DNA from 4 places in the Ihubacter massiliensis genome. Region 2 is predicted to be linked to each of the others. Evidence: riboswitches for the same ligand, from Rfam matches in the RefSeq annotation. Region 2 holds a riboswitch; each other region holds the start of a gene.
What was found. Region 2 has a riboswitch for molybdenum cofactor ahead of NIA71_RS16520 (substrate-binding domain-containing protein). Riboswitches for the same ligand answer to the same signal wherever they lie in the genome.
Positions count from the first base shown of each region.

Region 1: it holds a riboswitch for molybdenum cofactor, as region 2 does, so the genes downstream of both, NIA71_RS06135 (fibronectin type III domain-containing protein) here and NIA71_RS16520 (substrate-binding domain-containing protein) in region 2, are expected to answer to the same signal.
Region 3: it holds a riboswitch for molybdenum cofactor, as region 2 does, so the genes downstream of both, NIA71_RS09190 (molybdopterin-dependent oxidoreductase) here and NIA71_RS16520 (substrate-binding domain-containing protein) in region 2, are expected to answer to the same signal.
Region 4: it holds a riboswitch for molybdenum cofactor, as region 2 does, so the genes downstream of both, NIA71_RS12155 (molybdopterin-dependent oxidoreductase) here and NIA71_RS16520 (substrate-binding domain-containing protein) in region 2, are expected to answer to the same signal.

Region 1 is NZ_JAMXVH010000001.1:1,333,075-1,337,273, reverse strand. It holds gene NIA71_RS06145 (LysR family transcriptional regulator) at 1-581, shown strand, start outside; gene NIA71_RS06140 (sulfurtransferase TusA family protein) at 537-803, opposite strand; molybdenum cofactor riboswitch at 1,249-1,369, shown strand; gene NIA71_RS06135 (fibronectin type III domain-containing protein) at 1,547-3,061, shown strand; gene NIA71_RS06130 (Ig-like domain-containing protein) at 3,184-4,014, shown strand; gene NIA71_RS06125 (Ig-like domain-containing protein) at 4,095-4,199, shown strand, end outside.
Region 2 is NZ_JAMXVH010000001.1:3,602,261-3,606,459, forward strand. It holds gene NIA71_RS16505 (C40 family peptidase) at 1-202, shown strand, start outside; gene NIA71_RS16510 (NlpC/P60 family protein) at 218-1,543, shown strand; gene NIA71_RS16515 (HesA/MoeB/ThiF family protein) at 1,540-2,229, shown strand; molybdenum cofactor riboswitch at 2,381-2,510, shown strand; gene NIA71_RS16520 (substrate-binding domain-containing protein) at 2,602-3,483, shown strand; gene NIA71_RS16525 (ABC transporter permease) at 3,562-4,199, shown strand, end outside.
Region 3 is NZ_JAMXVH010000001.1:1,961,502-1,965,700, forward strand. It holds gene NIA71_RS09190 (molybdopterin-dependent oxidoreductase) at 1-1,533, opposite strand, end outside; molybdenum cofactor riboswitch at 1,743-1,865, opposite strand; gene NIA71_RS09195 (nitroreductase family protein) at 2,043-2,831, opposite strand; gene NIA71_RS09200 (PD-(D/E)XK nuclease family protein) at 2,843-4,199, opposite strand, start outside.
Region 4 is NZ_JAMXVH010000001.1:2,604,142-2,608,340, forward strand. It holds gene NIA71_RS12150 (radical SAM protein) at 1-1,304, opposite strand, end outside; molybdenum cofactor riboswitch at 1,628-1,755, shown strand; gene NIA71_RS12155 (molybdopterin-dependent oxidoreductase) at 1,835-4,199, shown strand, end outside.

The DNA of each region.
Region 1 (4,199 bases), 2.3 Mb from region 2:
GTGCGCTGTTTCAAATACAGAAAAAATTTCAAGAAGTCCGCTTGGAGACGAAAGTAATGTCCAGCGCACAGATCGAACAAAAAATCAATGCCGGTCAGGGTGATATTGGATTTATCGTCGGGCCTCCTGCAAATAAAGAATTATATAGCCGTTTTATGTTCTCTGATCCAGTGCATTTGGTCATGACTCCGAGAACGCACAAACGAAAGAAAATGGACTTGGATGAATTGCAACAACTACCGATGATGATGATCAGCGGCAGTCACAGAACCCAGCAGAAGCTGGATGGGTATCTCGCTCAAAAAGGAGTTTCCAGGCAGCAAATGAATGTGACCTGCCAATTTGAATCCTTTGAGTCGGCAAAACAGTCGGTAGTCAATGGGATGGGAGCAGCTTTTCTCCCATATTCGTCCATAAAGAAAGAATTGTATAACAAACAGTTGGAAATTATCGAAATAGAAGAGTTTGAATTTAAGTTTCGTTACTATTTAATCAAAAATCCAAAATCTCAACAGGAAGATGTACAAATAAAAGATTTATTTGCCTATCTGGAACGAATGCTTGACTCGATGATTTGCTGACTCGGGAGCGCTGCGGATGGTGATTTCCCAGATACCGTTCATCACCTCCTCGCATGAACAGACCAGTTCTTTGGCCCTGCAGAATTCTTGAACGGATTTGCAGGTACAACTATGATCCGTTACGAGCATAACCTCTTCACCCTGCCCGATGACCGACAGTTCGTTTTGCAGCCGCATGACAGGAATGGGGCAGATTTGGCCTAAACAATCGAGTTTCTTCATATAAACGCCTCCTTTAACAAAGATTCTATATATCATAGAACAAAAATAAGCAAAAGTAAATGCCAAGTAAAACGTATTCGCGAGCTGGTAAATAAAAATAGGCTGATAAGAATTTCCAGATCCAACGGTGTACAGTGGGATCAGCCAGCGGATGTTTTTACGCACTACGTTACCGGCAACAGTACCTTGCAAAGAGTCGCCCCCTTACGGGCGACATGTGGAAATAGGAATCTTTGATTCCGTCATTTCCACGTTTTTTATAAAAGATTAGAAAATGTTGGTAAGACAACGGAAATTTGTCGTTTGCTGTAGTATAATAGGGATAAAGAAAGCACATCATGTCTCATAATGAAGAAAAAAATCGAAGAAGTAAGAAAAAACTTGCGAAAAGATACGAGCTATAATACAATGTAACTGAATCTAGTAAATTTTGGATTATAAAAGTAAATATTGATGGTTCCGAACGTGAAAACCTAAAGGCTTTGGCCTATGGTTGAGCGTCGATGGGTAATACTGGAAACGGTGCTGCCTCCCGTGTTTTGGAAAGGAATGATGTATCAGAGGTAAATCACTCTTTCCCGTTTTTTAGGAAAGAGTTTTATTTTTTATATGCATTCCTTATTTTTGTGGCAACAAGTTTATCGATTTAAAATGTTAAAGTGAAGTGCGTGATACTTCTTTTGCATTTCGAGATGTGAGGCGTTCTATCAACTTATTCGTATATTGAACGAGGAGGATGAAAAATGAATCTTGCAAAAGGCAAAAAGAGGATCACTGTCAGTGTAGTAACGGCCCTGATGATGGTCATGGTCATGGTGCCGGGAATGGCGTTCGCAAACACAGCAGGGAATACGGCTCTATCCCAGACATCACAGAACCAGGGCATGTTCGTAAACTATATAGATGCTTCCGTTAATTCTAAGGATAGCAGAATTGGACAATATGGTACAACGAATATAAAACAGTATTTTTTCAATGGGGCAGATATAGAAAAAGAGAACGGCGGTATGGCAGATGATAGCCATCCGTATGTGAATTCTTATGCCTATAACTATTCGATTATGACCGACACGTCCGTTAGCGCATACTGGGACAACTATATTCAGGGAACTTTAAATCCGACCCAACCCATTAAGTTTGGATTTTTCCTGGGCGGTTCACAGACTGCCAAGTGCAATGACCAAATTATGGCTAGTAATATTATTCCCAAGATGAGCATTCAGAAGACGGACGGCACGGTTGTCCTGACAGGTACTCAGATTTACAAGGGCTGGAAACATCAGAGGCTGGCCAATGGCGGGGGAACTGGTTCCGGACCGCTCAGAGGGTTCGATGTATTTTTGGAGATTCCTGCTAACGCATTAGCTGCTAATACACAGTATGTACTGGTCTTTGAGTCAGGCATGGGCGTACAGACATTGCTGGATAAAAAGATTGTTTTCCATTTTTCCACAGATGCTTTTGCACAGAGCATTTCCCTGGGAAGTAAAGTAACCTTAAAAGAAGGCCAGACTAAAACATTAAAGGCCGCCATTAAGCCTGAAAATGTAAAAGAAAAAGCAGTAACATGGACTTCGGCAGACAAAGCAGTTGCCGTAGTTGATTCCAATGGTGAAGTCAAAGCGATGAAAGCAGGCAAAACGACAATTACGGCAGTAACAAAGGATGGAACAAATCTGAAGGCTTCCTGTCCAGTGGAAGTAACTCCCGTAATTGCGAAAGTATCATTAAAAGCAGTTTCGTCCAGCTACAATCGTGTAAAGCTGACCTGGTCAAAAGCTGCAAAGGCCGATGGTTATACCGTCTATCGATATAACGCAAAATCGAAGAAATACAAGCCTGTAAAACATACAACTGCCCGCAGCTATGTCGGAAAAAATCTGAAAACAGGAAAGACGTACGCATATAAAGTGAGGGCTTATCGGCTTGTCAATGGACAAAAAGTTTATGGCAGCTACTCTGCAAAGAAATCAATAAGGCCGGTGCCTTCCAAACCGGCCTTGAAAGTAAAGGCAGGGAAAAGAAAAGCTACGGCAAAGTGGAGTAAAGTTTCAGGTGCGGATAAATATGTATTGCATAGAAGCACAAGCAAAAATGGCAAATATATAAAAGCAAGCATCACAGTAAAGAACAAATATACGGATAAGGGCCTCAAAAAAGGAAAGCGGTATTACTACAAAGTCCGCGCGTATAAAGTGGTGGACGGTAAGAAGGTATACGGAAAGACGTCACAATTGAAGACTGTAAAGGTTAAATAAATGTTTTGGTGTAAACCGGCCCATCCATTTAGCCTACTAAACAAATGATAATTCCTTTGCATCCGGCGATGCAGAGTAATTATATATAGCTTATTATTACATTTAAAAAGGAGGACGAAAAAATGAATCTTGCAAAAAGCAATAAGAGGATCATTGTCAGCGTCGTAATGGCGTTGATGATGGTGATGGCAATGATGCCAGGGATGGCGTTTGCCCAATCCGTTGTAGCTGGGTATGACGTAGCAATTCAAAACCCAGGGACCATATTGACCGGAACGAATCCGCGGGCAGCAGCAGATATCACGCAGCCAGCGGGGACAACTGTGCATATTGACTGGACAAGCAGCAATAAAGATGTTGCGACAATTGGTATTCACAAGGGCAATATTACGCCTGTTGCAAAAGGAACCACAACACTGACCGCAACGCTGAGAGAAGGTGAGGCCCCAGGAGGAACAGGAACAGGACCTAGCGGCGATTGTACGGGTACAATCCTGGCAACCGACAGCATTACGGTGACCGTAGAGGAGTCAACCACATATGGATACCAGGGAACTGGCGGAAATACCATGCTGATGGTTACGCCGGATAATATTACAGGGGGTGTGTTGACTGCGGAAGGATACGATAATATAATCAATGATCCTGTTGCCTTGACGGCAAATACTTCCTGCGACTTTACCTTTACGTTAAGTGCAGGAATCAATAATTTCCAGTCTGCGAATTTCATTGCTAACAGCCTGCCGCATATTAAAGTTTTAGACACATCTAAAGAGCAAGTGCCTGGTACGACTGTTACTTATAAGTCCTTTGCTTCCCCGAATATCACAATTAAGGTCTCAGGGCTGGAATCAGGCGAAACTTACATCTTACAGTTTGGCGGCGATGTATGTGGAAATAATACATCCAGAAAGCTTGGCGTACCTGTAAATTTCCAATTTGATACTGAATAAAAATAGTTTGGAGGCGGCGGAGAAGGCATCTTCTCCGCCTTATTAAAGAAATGAAAAAAATAATAAATGTAATAATTGTAATGGTAATGATAGCAACTTGCATTCCTGCGATTGCTTTTGCAGAGTCAAAGGCAGCGCCGCTTACGATTTGGGATGTAGCTAACAAAGAACTGACCGATCAGACA
Region 2 (4,199 bases):
TTCATCCAGTGCGCAACGATCCTGCGGCAAGGAAGTACCTTACAGCGAAGCAAAACCAGGCGATATTATCTGTTATGCGGGACATGTAGCCATCTATATCGGAAATGGCAAGATCGTTCATGCCAGTACGCCGAGTACCGGAATTAAGGTCAGCAGCGCAACTTATAAAAACATCATTACTGTAAGAAGAATTATCGAGTAACAAAGGCAGGGGATTATGAGAGCAGCAATTTCAAAAAATAGAGGAAAGATGCTGAAGATTGCAGCAGCAGGTTTGAGTCTAGTGCTTCTAATTCTTGCAGTCTGTATCTATCTTCAGATGACAAAACCTTACGCTATTACGGATAATGGGGCCAGAATACAGGAACCATGGGCAGTAAAAATAGGCGATCAGGAAACGTTCATTGTTGCCAGTCAAAAAGAAGGACAGGCGGTCATCGACGGCATCAAACAAAAATACAGCACCGCCAATACCAAGAAAGGGGAGACTAGCCTTTCTCCGGAGATAACCGTGGAGAAAAAGGCGCTGAAACGCAGCGACGAGAAAGTGAACGTTGTGGAGGCGCAGGACGCGGTTGAGCAAATCTATACGGCGGCTGCGTCTGGTAACCCGATGGTAGCGGTTACGACGGTGGATCAAGTTTCGCGAACAGAAACGATTGCATATCAGACGGAATACCGAATCGATGATAACCTGGATAAAGGGCAGAAGAAAATTGTAGCCCAAGGACAGGAGGGCGGAAAACTAATCACTAGTCAAGTGGTTCGAGTAAATGGCAGCACGCTGTCAGAAGAAGTGATATCGGAAAAAGTAACGCGCCAGCCTGTAGCGATGGTAGTCGCCAAAGGCAATGATTCCGTAAAAGAAGACGGAACCTTGACAGCGGCAAAAGAAAAGGAAACGGCTAAGGCCCCAGATACGGAGCAGCCTAAGCCTGCGGAAGAACCAACGACAGAACCGCAGCAGCAGCCTGAACAGAAAGCACCCCAGCCGGCAACAGCGGCTGCGGCAAAAGAGCCAAGCAAAGCCACTCAGCCTGCGACTGAAGCGATAAAGCCGTCTGTGGACAATACCAAACCGTCCAAGCAGACAACGGAAAAACCGACCGCGAATACGGAAAAAGAGACGAGCACAGCAAAACCCGAGAAGGAGCCAACCACTCCTCCGGATAAGGAAACCAAACCCCCGGTTACGACCAATAAAGGACAGGCAGTCGTGGATTATGCCTTGCAGTTTGTCGGCAACCCGTATGTGTACGGTGGTTCCAGCCTGACAAACGGCACCGATTGTTCCGGTTTTACCATGAGTGTGTATGCCAAATTCGGCATCAAGCTTCCCCATTCCTCCAGCGCTCAGCGCTCCTGTGGAAGAGGGGTATCCTACAGCGAGGCAAAACCAGGTGATATTATCTGTTATGACGGCCACGTAGCGCTTTATATGGGAGGCGGTCAGATCGTCCACGCCAGCAATCCTACGGACGGGATTAAAATCAGCAAGGCGACTTATAAACCAATTCTAGCCGTAAGAAGGATCATTGAATGATGACTGCTGATAGATACGAGAGAAATATCGGTACAATTTCACTGGCAGAAAACGAGAAACTGCGAAACTCTTGGGTTTTGGTAGCTGGCTGCGGCGGCTTGGGAGGCCATGTAATCGAGGGTCTGGCCAGACTGGGAGTGGGTCAAATCACAGCCGTGGACGGAGACGTTTTTTCAGCCAGCAATTTGAACAGGCAGCTTCTCTCTACAGAAAGGACACTTGGACGCTACAAAGCCCTGGAAGCTCAGGAGAGGATTAAAATGGTCAACTCAGAGGTGCAGATCCATCCTTTGTGTCATTATATTGACGAGAACAATGTGGACGGCATTATAACGGATCGTTATGATGCCGTTGTCGATGCTTTGGATAATATAAAGGCCAGACGTCTTTTGGAACAAGGATGCCGGGAGCAAAAGCTCCCGTTGGTTCACGGTGCCATCGCCGGCTGGCATGGGCAGGCCGCGGTGATCATGCCGGGGGACGACCTCTTTGATAAAATCTACCCTGCTGGTTCTAATAAAGGTGCCGAGCAGGAAACTGGAAACCCAAGCTTCACGCCTGCAATGGTAGCAGCGGTCCAAGTGGCGGAGACCGTAAAGGTGCTCCTTGGAAAACCACAGATTTTGCGCAATCGTCTGCTGACCATCGATCTGCTCAATCAGGAATATGAAGTGATTCGATTCTGATCTGAATGTGGAAGATGTTTGAATCTAAGGGGAATTATGATAGTTTTATGGTAATTTGCCTTGACAGACGGGTTGATTTCATGCGAAAATACCAATGGCTGCTGAGATGACGCAGCGGGCCGGATCATTGCCCAAAATGATCCTTACAACTGAATAGAAAATGTTCCGAGTCAATACAGCCTAACCGTCCGCAGCAAAAGGCGCATGGCACTTGACCGTTCAGGGTCCTAGAGGAAACTCTCCGGCCTCCCAGTGTGGAAAGGAATACGATGTATGTCAAAATACAGAATATAACCTTTCATTTCAATGCAATGAAAGGTTTTTTGTTCTGTTTTTTGGGTAAATTATTTTTGTTACTGAGGAGGAGAAAAAATGAGAAGTAAGAAGAGAGTGTTTGCATGCGTGCTGGCGCTGATGATGGTATTTTCCACAGCAGCTATGCTGAGTGCATGCGGCAGCGGAGACGACAAAGAAGCGGCCAAAGAGCCGGCCAATCCCAAGCTGATTTTGGCAACCACCACCAGCACCAAGGACAGCGGACTTTTAGATTCGATTCTGCCTGAATTCGAGAAGGAAAGCGGCTACAAAGTTGACGTTGTATCCGTAGGATCCGGCGAAGCCATGGCAATGGGCGAAAAGGGCGAAGCAGACGTACTGCTCGTACACTCACCTGCTGCTGAAAAGGAATATGTGGAAGGCGGCCATGCGGACAAAGACGGAAGACTGGACGTTATGTACAATGACTTTGTTGTACTGGGACCAAAGGATGATCCGGCGGCCATCGAAAAGAACGCAAAAGAAGACGCAATTAAGGCTTTCACAACCATTAAGGACCAGAAAAAAAAGTTCGTATCCAGGGCAGATGACTCCGGTACCCACAAGAAAGAACTTTCTATTTGGGAAAAGGCAAAGATTGAACCGAAAGGCGACTGGTACATCGAAGCTGCGGCTGGAATGGGCGATGTAATCACCATGACCGATGAAATGGTGGGCTACACCCTTTCCGATCGTGCAACCTGGCTCAACGTGGGCAAAAACACTCAGCTGAAGATCGTCAGCGAAAAAGACCCAAGCGGCGTGCTCAACAACCAGTACGGCGTTATCTGTGTAAATCCTGAAAAGAATGAAAACATCAACGCTGAGGGTGCGAAAGCATTCCAGAACTGGATCGTTTCAGAAGCAACACAGAAGCTGATCGGTGAATACGGAGTGGAAGAATATGGACAGGCTCTGTTCGTTCCCAACGCAAAATAACGGATTTGATAAGCAAAGGACGGGAGACAATCCTGTCCTTTTTTGATATAATAGGACTGATTTGAGAAAGGATCATTTATGGATGCAATTGGACATGGAATTATCGAAGCCTTTAAACTGATCTTTGCCGGCGACGGGGAAATTTTTGAAATCGTAGGGCTATCTCTCTACGTTTCTTGCTTTTCTGTGGTGTTTTCCACTTGCGCTGGCATACCTCTGGGTATTCTCCTGGGAACGCACCAATTCAGAGGCAAAGGCGTCGTAGTCAGATTAATTTACACCTTTATGAGCCTGCCCCCTGTCATCGCGGGATTGACGGTATTTCTGATTCTGATGCGGAGAGGACCGCTGGGAAGTTTGCAGCTGAATTATACGGTGACGGCGATGATTATCGCTCAAATCTGCCTTGTGACGCCCATCATCATCGGCCTGACTTACAATTTGGTAAAAGAAAAGGCGCCTGTAGTAAACCGCCTGGGCATGACCCTGGGAGCGGAACGGCTGGACCGGATGAAACTGCTCATTTACGAGATGCGCGTGGGCATTACCACGGCTGTTGTTACCGGATTTGGCAGGGCCATCTCCGAAGTGGGAGCCGTTATGATTGTCGGCGGCAATATCAAAGGACAGACCCGGGTTATGACCACCTATATTTCAGAATTGAAAGGCATGGGAAACTATGACCGCGCCATAGCCGTGGGCATTATCCTGCTGAC
Region 3 (4,199 bases), 1.6 Mb from region 2:
AGTCAGTTTGTCGTCACCCAGTTCTAAGAACGGACCATGGTCCAGTCCTGCGTCAAATTCGCCGGCAACGAACATGCCGTCCTTATCGCAGGCAAGCTTGGCGTTGAAGTAAGCCGGAGAACGTTTGCCGGATACTGCCATGAACTGACCGTAATCCATCGACAGTGAGCAAGGCATGCCGGTAACCTTGGCAGCCATGCCGACCATGGAATAAGTGTGAGCACTCATAGCCCATCCGAAAGATCCTCCGGTCGGATTTTCGATAACTCTCAGTTTTTCAACCGGAACTCCGATCGCTTCTGCGATTTCATCTCTGTCAAAGTATAAGGTCATCGTCTTGCAGTGGATGCAAAGGTTGTCATCTTCATCATAGTATGCCTGCATAACATCACCTTCGATGGACATATGCGGCTCTCTGGATGAATAGAAGGAACCCTCTACCGAGTATGCAGCATCGCCGATGATTTCCGGAACCTTCTCATGATCGCCCTTGAGTACAGGAAGCTCGGAGTAAATGTTTTTACCGTATGTATCCGGCATCCAGTCATGGATTTTCTCAGCGTCCGGAGTAACAGCTTCCAGATAATTCATATATTCAGGCAGCGGCTCAAGTTCAACCTTTACTGCGTCTGCCGCGGCTTTTGCATGCGCTCTTGTGTCTGCGCATACCAGCGCAACAACATCACCATAATAAAGGATTTCATCTTCAGCCAAAACGTGATGCGCCTGCTGCATTTCAACCGTTCTTTCTGAGAAAGCATAGGTCATCAGTCTGTTTGCACCTTTTACATCTTCAGCAGTAACAATCTTTACTACGCCAGGCATTTTTTCCGCTTCGCTGCAATCGATGTTGATAATCTTCGCGTGGCTGTACTTTCTTGGCTGAACCAGTTCAACCTTGAGTGTTTCTTCCGGCATGTGCAGTTCTACATCATCACCGTAGTCGCATACACCGCAGGCCTTAGGCATGGCATTGGGTCTGATGAGCGGTTTGCCGTAGAAATCGCCTACATCCTTTGACCAGTCATAAGTAATATCGTCAAATGTCTTTTCTCCGCGCATAATCGCAGCCGCTTCCATAACAGCGTCCACAATCTGCTTGTAACCAGTGCATCTGCAGACATTTCTATGTTTCTGGAACCAATCACGAACATCTTCTCTTGTCGGGTTTGGATTGTCCAGTAGCAGCTGATAAGCAGATACAATAAATCCAGGTACGCAGAATCCGCACTGTACGGCTCCGAGATGTACCCATGCATACTGGAGCGGATGCGGGTTCAGTACTGTTCCGATTCCTTCGATCGTCATAACGGAACTGTATTCTTTAACATTCTTGATCTTTCTGGTACAGGAACGGATTACTTTTCCGTCCAGAATAACAGAGCATGCTCCGCATACGCCGGTACCGCAGCCTACTTTCGTTCCAGTCAGGCCCAGACGACGCAGTACGGATGCCAGCGTGTCCTTTTCGGGATCGCAGATGAACATACGGTCCGCGCCGTTGATGTTCAGGGTCATTTTCTTCAAATTCATAATAGCTTGCCTCCGATTTTTCCAATAAAACTTGTTTTAACTTGGTAACAATCTGAAAAAATAAAGACCCTCCGCTCATTTGTGCGGAAAGGTCTAGGTTGCGATCTGCTCCTCAAAACATATGTACTGCGCAGCTAAAGAAACCCTACATTCCAATCAGCTCGGCTGCTGCATATAAACGACTGCCGCAAAGCCGACGGTTTCGGCCTGGCTGCCAGATCATCCATCCTTTCCAAACACGGGAGGCCCACGCGTTTCCGCAGTGAACCCATTGGTCCCGATTCCATGCGTTCCGCAGCGAAGGAATTCGGGACTCGGATCTCTATCTTATCTGTTACATTGACAACATTTTATCAGTTTGTTCTCCTGTATGTCAACAGGAGAAACCATTATTTTTGTACTATTTTGCGATTTTACTGCAAATCAAGTTGCTAATTTTAAAATCCTTGAGAATTAATCTCATTTATTGTAAATTGGATATTTGTTTTGAGAAAGTTTTTTCTACTACTTTATACCCATTTTATGTCTTCCCGTTTTAACCGTTCCGGGATATGGAAGTATTCTTCCTGCTGGGGATAGCCAGCCATGAAAGCGCCGTAAAAGCTGTTGTTGTCTGGCAGCGGCGGCAGAAGTTCCCGGATCTGGGGGATCGCGTTGCACATTCTTGTCAAATAGCCGGCCCAGCAGGTTCCGATGCCTCTAGCTTGAAGGACCAGTTCGGCAGTGGTCATGGCGATGGCCGTATCGGCCGGCGAATTAATGGCGTTATTTCTTCCATAGCACAGAATCAGTATGGGCGCTGTTCCCATAACCACATTGTTGCCCTCTTCATATTCGCTGGCGATTTCCGGAGATGTTCCCGTTTCTTTCACATAGTCCAATATGTACCCCATCATTTTTTCAATCACCTCTTTGGAATCGATGACCATCCACTTGGCCGGATGCTGGTTTTTGGCGCTGGGCGCCCAGGCTGCCATTTCCAATGCGTGGCGCACCAGCTCCCGGTCGGGCGGCGTCTGCTTGAAATGGCGATAGGATCTTCTGGTCAGGATGTGGTTATCCAAGTCTTCGGCAAAGCCCTGGGAAAGTGCGGGCAAAGTTCGGTCAAGTACAGCCGGTTTGTCATCCCAGCAAATGGCGTTTTGGGGACATGCAGCCGCGCAGTGCATACATTTGAGACAAGCCTTTCCCTCTCTCAGCTGGGGCCTTCCATCCTTTTCCCCCAGCACGGTAAAGGGGCATACGGATACACATTTCAGGCATTCAACACACTTTTCCATATCAAATTTTATCATCATTCAACCTCCATTTAAATAATTTCATATCTGCATCCTTCAAAGGCCAGGTCAAACTGGCAGATGCCCTTGTACTTACAATAGGTGCAGGCGCTCACCTGACCGGATTTTTTCGGCTTTACGGCGATGTTCCCCGAAAGCAGCTCCTGGCACAGCTCGCTCACTGTCTCATCCACCTTTTCCTGCAGCTGTAAAAAGGTTTCCTCATCCAGCAGTTTTCCGGCCCCGGTCCCGGAAAAGCCCTTCTGTGTCTGGCGAATGGGAACCACGTCCGAATACCCGGAAAAATCTCCGGCAATGTCCCGGATCACCTGGGGATCATCCACCATGACCCCGTCCATCTTGCACGCTTTCTTTGCTTCCTGCTCCACCTTCTCCCCAAGCTCCTCGGGTTTGATCGCATCTGCGCTCACAGATGGTTCGCTGATGAGAAAGTAGAACACGCCGGCAGGTTCCCGCTCTTTTTGCTGGGCGGCTTTTAAATAAAGCATCAGCTGGAGGCGAAATCCCTTTTCTGCTTCATGGACACGGAAGGTTTCATTACCCGTCTTGTAATCGATGACCTTGACCCGGCCGTCATCCAACAGATCTACCCGGTCGATCTTACCTTCAATAAAGACGTCTCCCTGGCTGGTTTCTACTATCACCGGCGGAATGCTCCTTCCTCTGCCGAATGCCTGTTCAAAGGCAATGGTTCGGATGCTGCCCCGCCTTACATGGTCGATGAGAACCCAGCTGATTTCACTGCAAATCTCATGGAGCCGCTTGGTTCGATAGGCCTCTTCACTGCCGGAGGAGAGCATGCCCTCCCGGTACAAAAGCGCCTCCCGCGAAAGGATGCTCCCGATCTTTTTATCGCATTCCTCTTTTGACACAGTCATCCAGCGGGATGCGGGATCGTTCACCGGGATGCCGTCATCGGTCAGCCACCTGGAGATCTCCATCAGGCAGGTGTGATACAGATCGCCGATCTCCCGGCCGCCCATTTCATAGATTCGCTGCTCCTGGGGCCGCAGGCCATATCCCACAAAATGAGCAAAGGGGCAGCGACTGTATTGTTCCAGCCGGGACGGGCTGACCGTCATTTCCTGGGGCACCTCCTTTTTATAAAGGGCTTCCACGAAATCTCCTGATATATGCTCCTGCTCATTGGTGAAAAAGAGTCCTTCTTCCAGCTGAGCCAGATTTCGGTTTTCCCGGTACCAGGCGATGGCCGACTGCCACTGGGGATCCAGCTCGCCGCTGTCCATGGTCCGCCGCAGGGCCCCGGTCAAATGCTCCACAGCCGCCTTTTCCGCCTGCAAAAGCTCCAGGGGCTTTCCTCTGCTCACCAGGTCGGTTTCCACCTCAAGCCCCGGATAGATGCTCTGC
Region 4 (4,199 bases), 1.0 Mb from region 2:
GTAAAGGTGTTCTGCTTATAATAGGTAAGGAACTGATCCAAATCCATGATCTCTTCCTCCTGCTCCGCCTGACAGCAGGGTTCCTCTCCGGCCGCGGCCGTATCGGCCGGATCGCAGCAGGAGCAGCAGTCTACCTCGCTTGTTTCCTGCTCCTGGGGCAAGTCCCATTTGTTGAGCACAAAGTCCCGGTCCTTTTTTATGATTTCCAGAGGATCCGGCTCGCAGCAGCAGGAGTCCTGCTGTGTATCGCAGCAGCTGATGCCCGCCTCTTTTTCCTTTTTGCTGACCATACATGTTATACCGTCTTTTTCCTTTAAATAAGTACTGTAAAAGCAGCACAGGGTATGGCCGGTGGCGATGGGACAGAAATCCTCATAATGAAAGCCCGGACACTGGTTTTCAATTTCATGGAGCACATCGAACATGGTCACCCGGTTTTCATGGTCCGGGTCGGGATGCCTGCCGAAAAAGCTCACCGGTTGGAAATGGATCCCTTTGACAACGGCTATGTTCTCCAGCAGAAACTCCATCATTGCCCCGATGTTGTCCAAGTTGACGTTTCTGGCGACCGTCGGTACCAGCGTCACCGGCAGACCGGCTTTCCTGCAGTTTTCGATGGCTTGTTTCTTTTCTTTAAATAAAGGCTCTCCCCGCATCTGCATGTAAATCTCATCGGTGGTTCCATCAAACTGCATGAAAATCACCGATGCTCCCGCCTCTTTGAGCGCCGCGGCATACCCGGCCTCGCGGGCGATTCGCCTGCCGTTGCTGTTAATCTGTATGTATTCAAATCCTTTGGACCTGGCCATGCGGATGATCTGGGGCAGATCGTCGCGGACAGTGGGCTCCCCTCCTGACAGCTGAATGTTGAAAGGCCGTTCTTCCCCCAGCTCCACCAGCAGATCGAATTTTGCTTCCAGTTCTTTTAAGCTGGGATCGCCCGGTTCCTCCGAATCCATTTCCGCCCTTGCAAAGCAGAAGGGACAATGCTGATTGCACCGCTTGGTAATATCGATCAGCACGCAGCAGGCGGTCTGCAAATGGTTTTCGCAGGTGCCGCAGTGAAGGGGGCATTCATCCTGCCCGCTGCCCTTGGTCATCGCCGTTTTGGGCGGAATATTGACAACCGGATTTTTGATCCAATCCAGATAATCATCTGTGCGGTTTGAAACCAGTGCGCGAAATTCGCCATGTTCTTCACATGTTTTTTCAAAGAATACTTTGCCCTCCCGCTCTGTATAAAAAGCTTTGATCGGCTTTTCACAGACTGGGCATATGCTTTGAACTTCCGATAATCGTTTCATGTTTCTTCTCCTGTTCCTACTCTCCCCCAAACCGGTTGGGGGGACAAAGTATCTGTTTTTCATTCTATTATAAATTCCCAAAATGGGCAAGGGGCGACCGAAAATGTTTTGCAGGACCGGGCCGTAAGGCCGCCGGGGAGGTTCGCCGCCGGATCGAAAAGAGGCCGTTTTTACGGCAAATTGTAACAAATTTTTTACAAATTTAAGACAATTCAAATAATAGCTACTTAGTACTGGGCTTGACCGCAAGATTGTACTGAAATCAGGGTTTCCGCGGTTGACAGGCCCCTGAACGAACTGATAAAATGAAAACCGTAGTAACAATTCAATACACAATCCGATTTCCGAGCTCCTACGGCTTTTGAAAAAATGCTATGGAGGCGGAAACGTTGGGTTTATGTGGAAACATATGAGCCTCCCGCGTTTGGAAAGGTTCGTGTACCATTTCGAAACGCACGAAAAGGCCTTTGTTATTGGATGTGAAACGTTAAAGTATGTTCAATTGAAAAATTAATTGGAGGCAAATTATTATGAAATTGAGAAAAATGACGTTAAACATCAATGGTGCCGATCGAATGTTCATCTGTGATCCTGAAAAGGATACTCTGGCTGATGTTGTCAGACGTTTAGGGCTCACAGGTACAAAAGTTGGCTGCGGATCCGGCGTATGCGGTTCTTGTACCGTAATGCTGGACGGCAAACTAGTTCGTTCCTGTACGAAAAAGATCGCTAAGGTCGAAGAGTACAGCGAAGTAGTAACGATTGAAGGAATTGGAGCTCCCAGATATCTCCATCCGATTCAGGTAGCATTTATGCATGCCGGAGCCGTACAATGCGGATTCTGTACTCCAGGATTCATTGTATCGGCCTACGCGCTGCTTCAGGCTAACCCTGATCCGACCAGAGAAGAGGTAAGAGACTGGTTCCAGAAAAACAGAAACATCTGCCGCTGCACAGGCTATAAGCAGATCGTAGATGCTGTCATGAACGCTGCAAAGGTTATGAGAGGCGAATGCGCTCTGGAAGACATTATGGTAAAACTTCCGGAGAACAAAGAATATTACGGCCAGCCGCTGGTTCGTCCCGCTGCTCTGGCAAAGGTATGCGGACTTGCTGATTACGGCGACGACATTGAACTGAAGATGCCGGAGAACACGCTGCATGCCGTACTGGTACAGCCGAAAGTCGCCTTCCACGCAAAACTGAAAGCTATACATAAAGAAGAAGCAGAAAAAATGCCCGGCGTTTACAAGGTTGTTACAGCGGCCGATATCAAAGGCCCCAACAGACTTGGATTCATGCCGTTCACACCGAGAACTCTGGCTACCGGCCAGTCCCACCCAATCCTTGTTGAAGACAAGATCTTTAACTACGGTGATGTTGTAGCTCTGGTTGTAGCCGATACAAAGGCTCATGCCCAGGAAGCGGCAAAGAAAGTTACCATCGATTGGGAACAGCTGCCTGAATACAAGACTTATCTGGAAGCAGCTATGCCGGATGCCATGAGAATACATGACGATCATCCCAACGTATGGTCCGAACAGCCCAACGTTAAGGGCGCAGGACACGATACGCCGGAACTGATCGACGAGGCGCCTTATGTAGTAGAAGGTTCCTTCTATTCATCCAGAGAGCCCCATATGCCGATCGAAGGCGATACAGTACAGGCTTACTGGGGCGATGACGGCCTGCTGACCGTTCATTGCAAAGCGATGCAGATTTACTCCAACATCGGTGATATCGCAGAGGCGACCGGCCTTCCTGCAGAGAAGATCAGAGTCATCGAAAACCCGACAGGCGCTACCTTCGGCTGGGGTATCGCGGCAGCTACATATGCGATGGCAGCGATTGCCTGCATGGCATGCGACGATATGCCGGTAGCATTATCCATTACTTATCCTGAGTTCATGGCTCTGTCCGGAAAGCGCGCTCCGTCCTACACCAACGGAAGATTGGCCTGCGACAAGGACGGCAAGATCGTCGGAGCAGAATGGGATTGCGGTATGGACCACGGTTCCTACAACGAACTGGGCGACGACTTGATCACAAGACCGGCCAAGTTCATGTTCTTCCCATACAACATTCCCAACTGTCTGGGACTGACAAGAGTTGCCTGCACCAACCACAACTACGGAACTGCGTACAGAGGCTACGGATCACCACAGGCATACACAGCATCCGAGGCGCTGGTTGATATGATGGCTAAGAAGATTGGCATGGATCCGTTCGAATTCAGATATAAGAACATCGCAAGACCTGGAGATACCAACATCAACCAGTATCCTTTCCGTGAATACCCGATGGAAAAGATGATGGATATCTTAAAACCGATTTATGAGGAAGTAAAAGAAAGAGTTGCCAAAGAATCTACTCCTGAAAAGAAGAGAGGCGTAGGTATCGCATGGGGCGGATACAACGTAACAGAAGGTATCTTCGACCAGTGTACCGTTGCTCTGGAATTACTGCCCAACGGCAAATTTGCCAAATACGACACCTGGCAGGATCAGGGACAGGGCGGCGATGTAGGCGCTCTGGTTACCACTTTGGAAGCTCTCAAGCCTCTGGGTGTAACCCCTGACGACATCGTGCTGATTCAGAATGACTCCAAATTCTGTCCTGACTCCGGTGCTACCGCATCATCAAGACAGCATTACATGAACAGTAAAGCCGTTGTCATGGCTGCTGATGAACTGATGAACGCTATGAGAAAGCCGGACGGCACTTACAGAACCTATGATGAAATGGTTGCGGAAGGCATTCCGACCAAATATGAAACGCAGTACCAGAATCCGGAAGATATGACGCTGAAATATCTGGATCCGAATACAGGCGTAGGAAATCCGACTCCTGCCTTTACCTATGCTCTGCATATGGCAGAAGTTGAAGTTGACACCA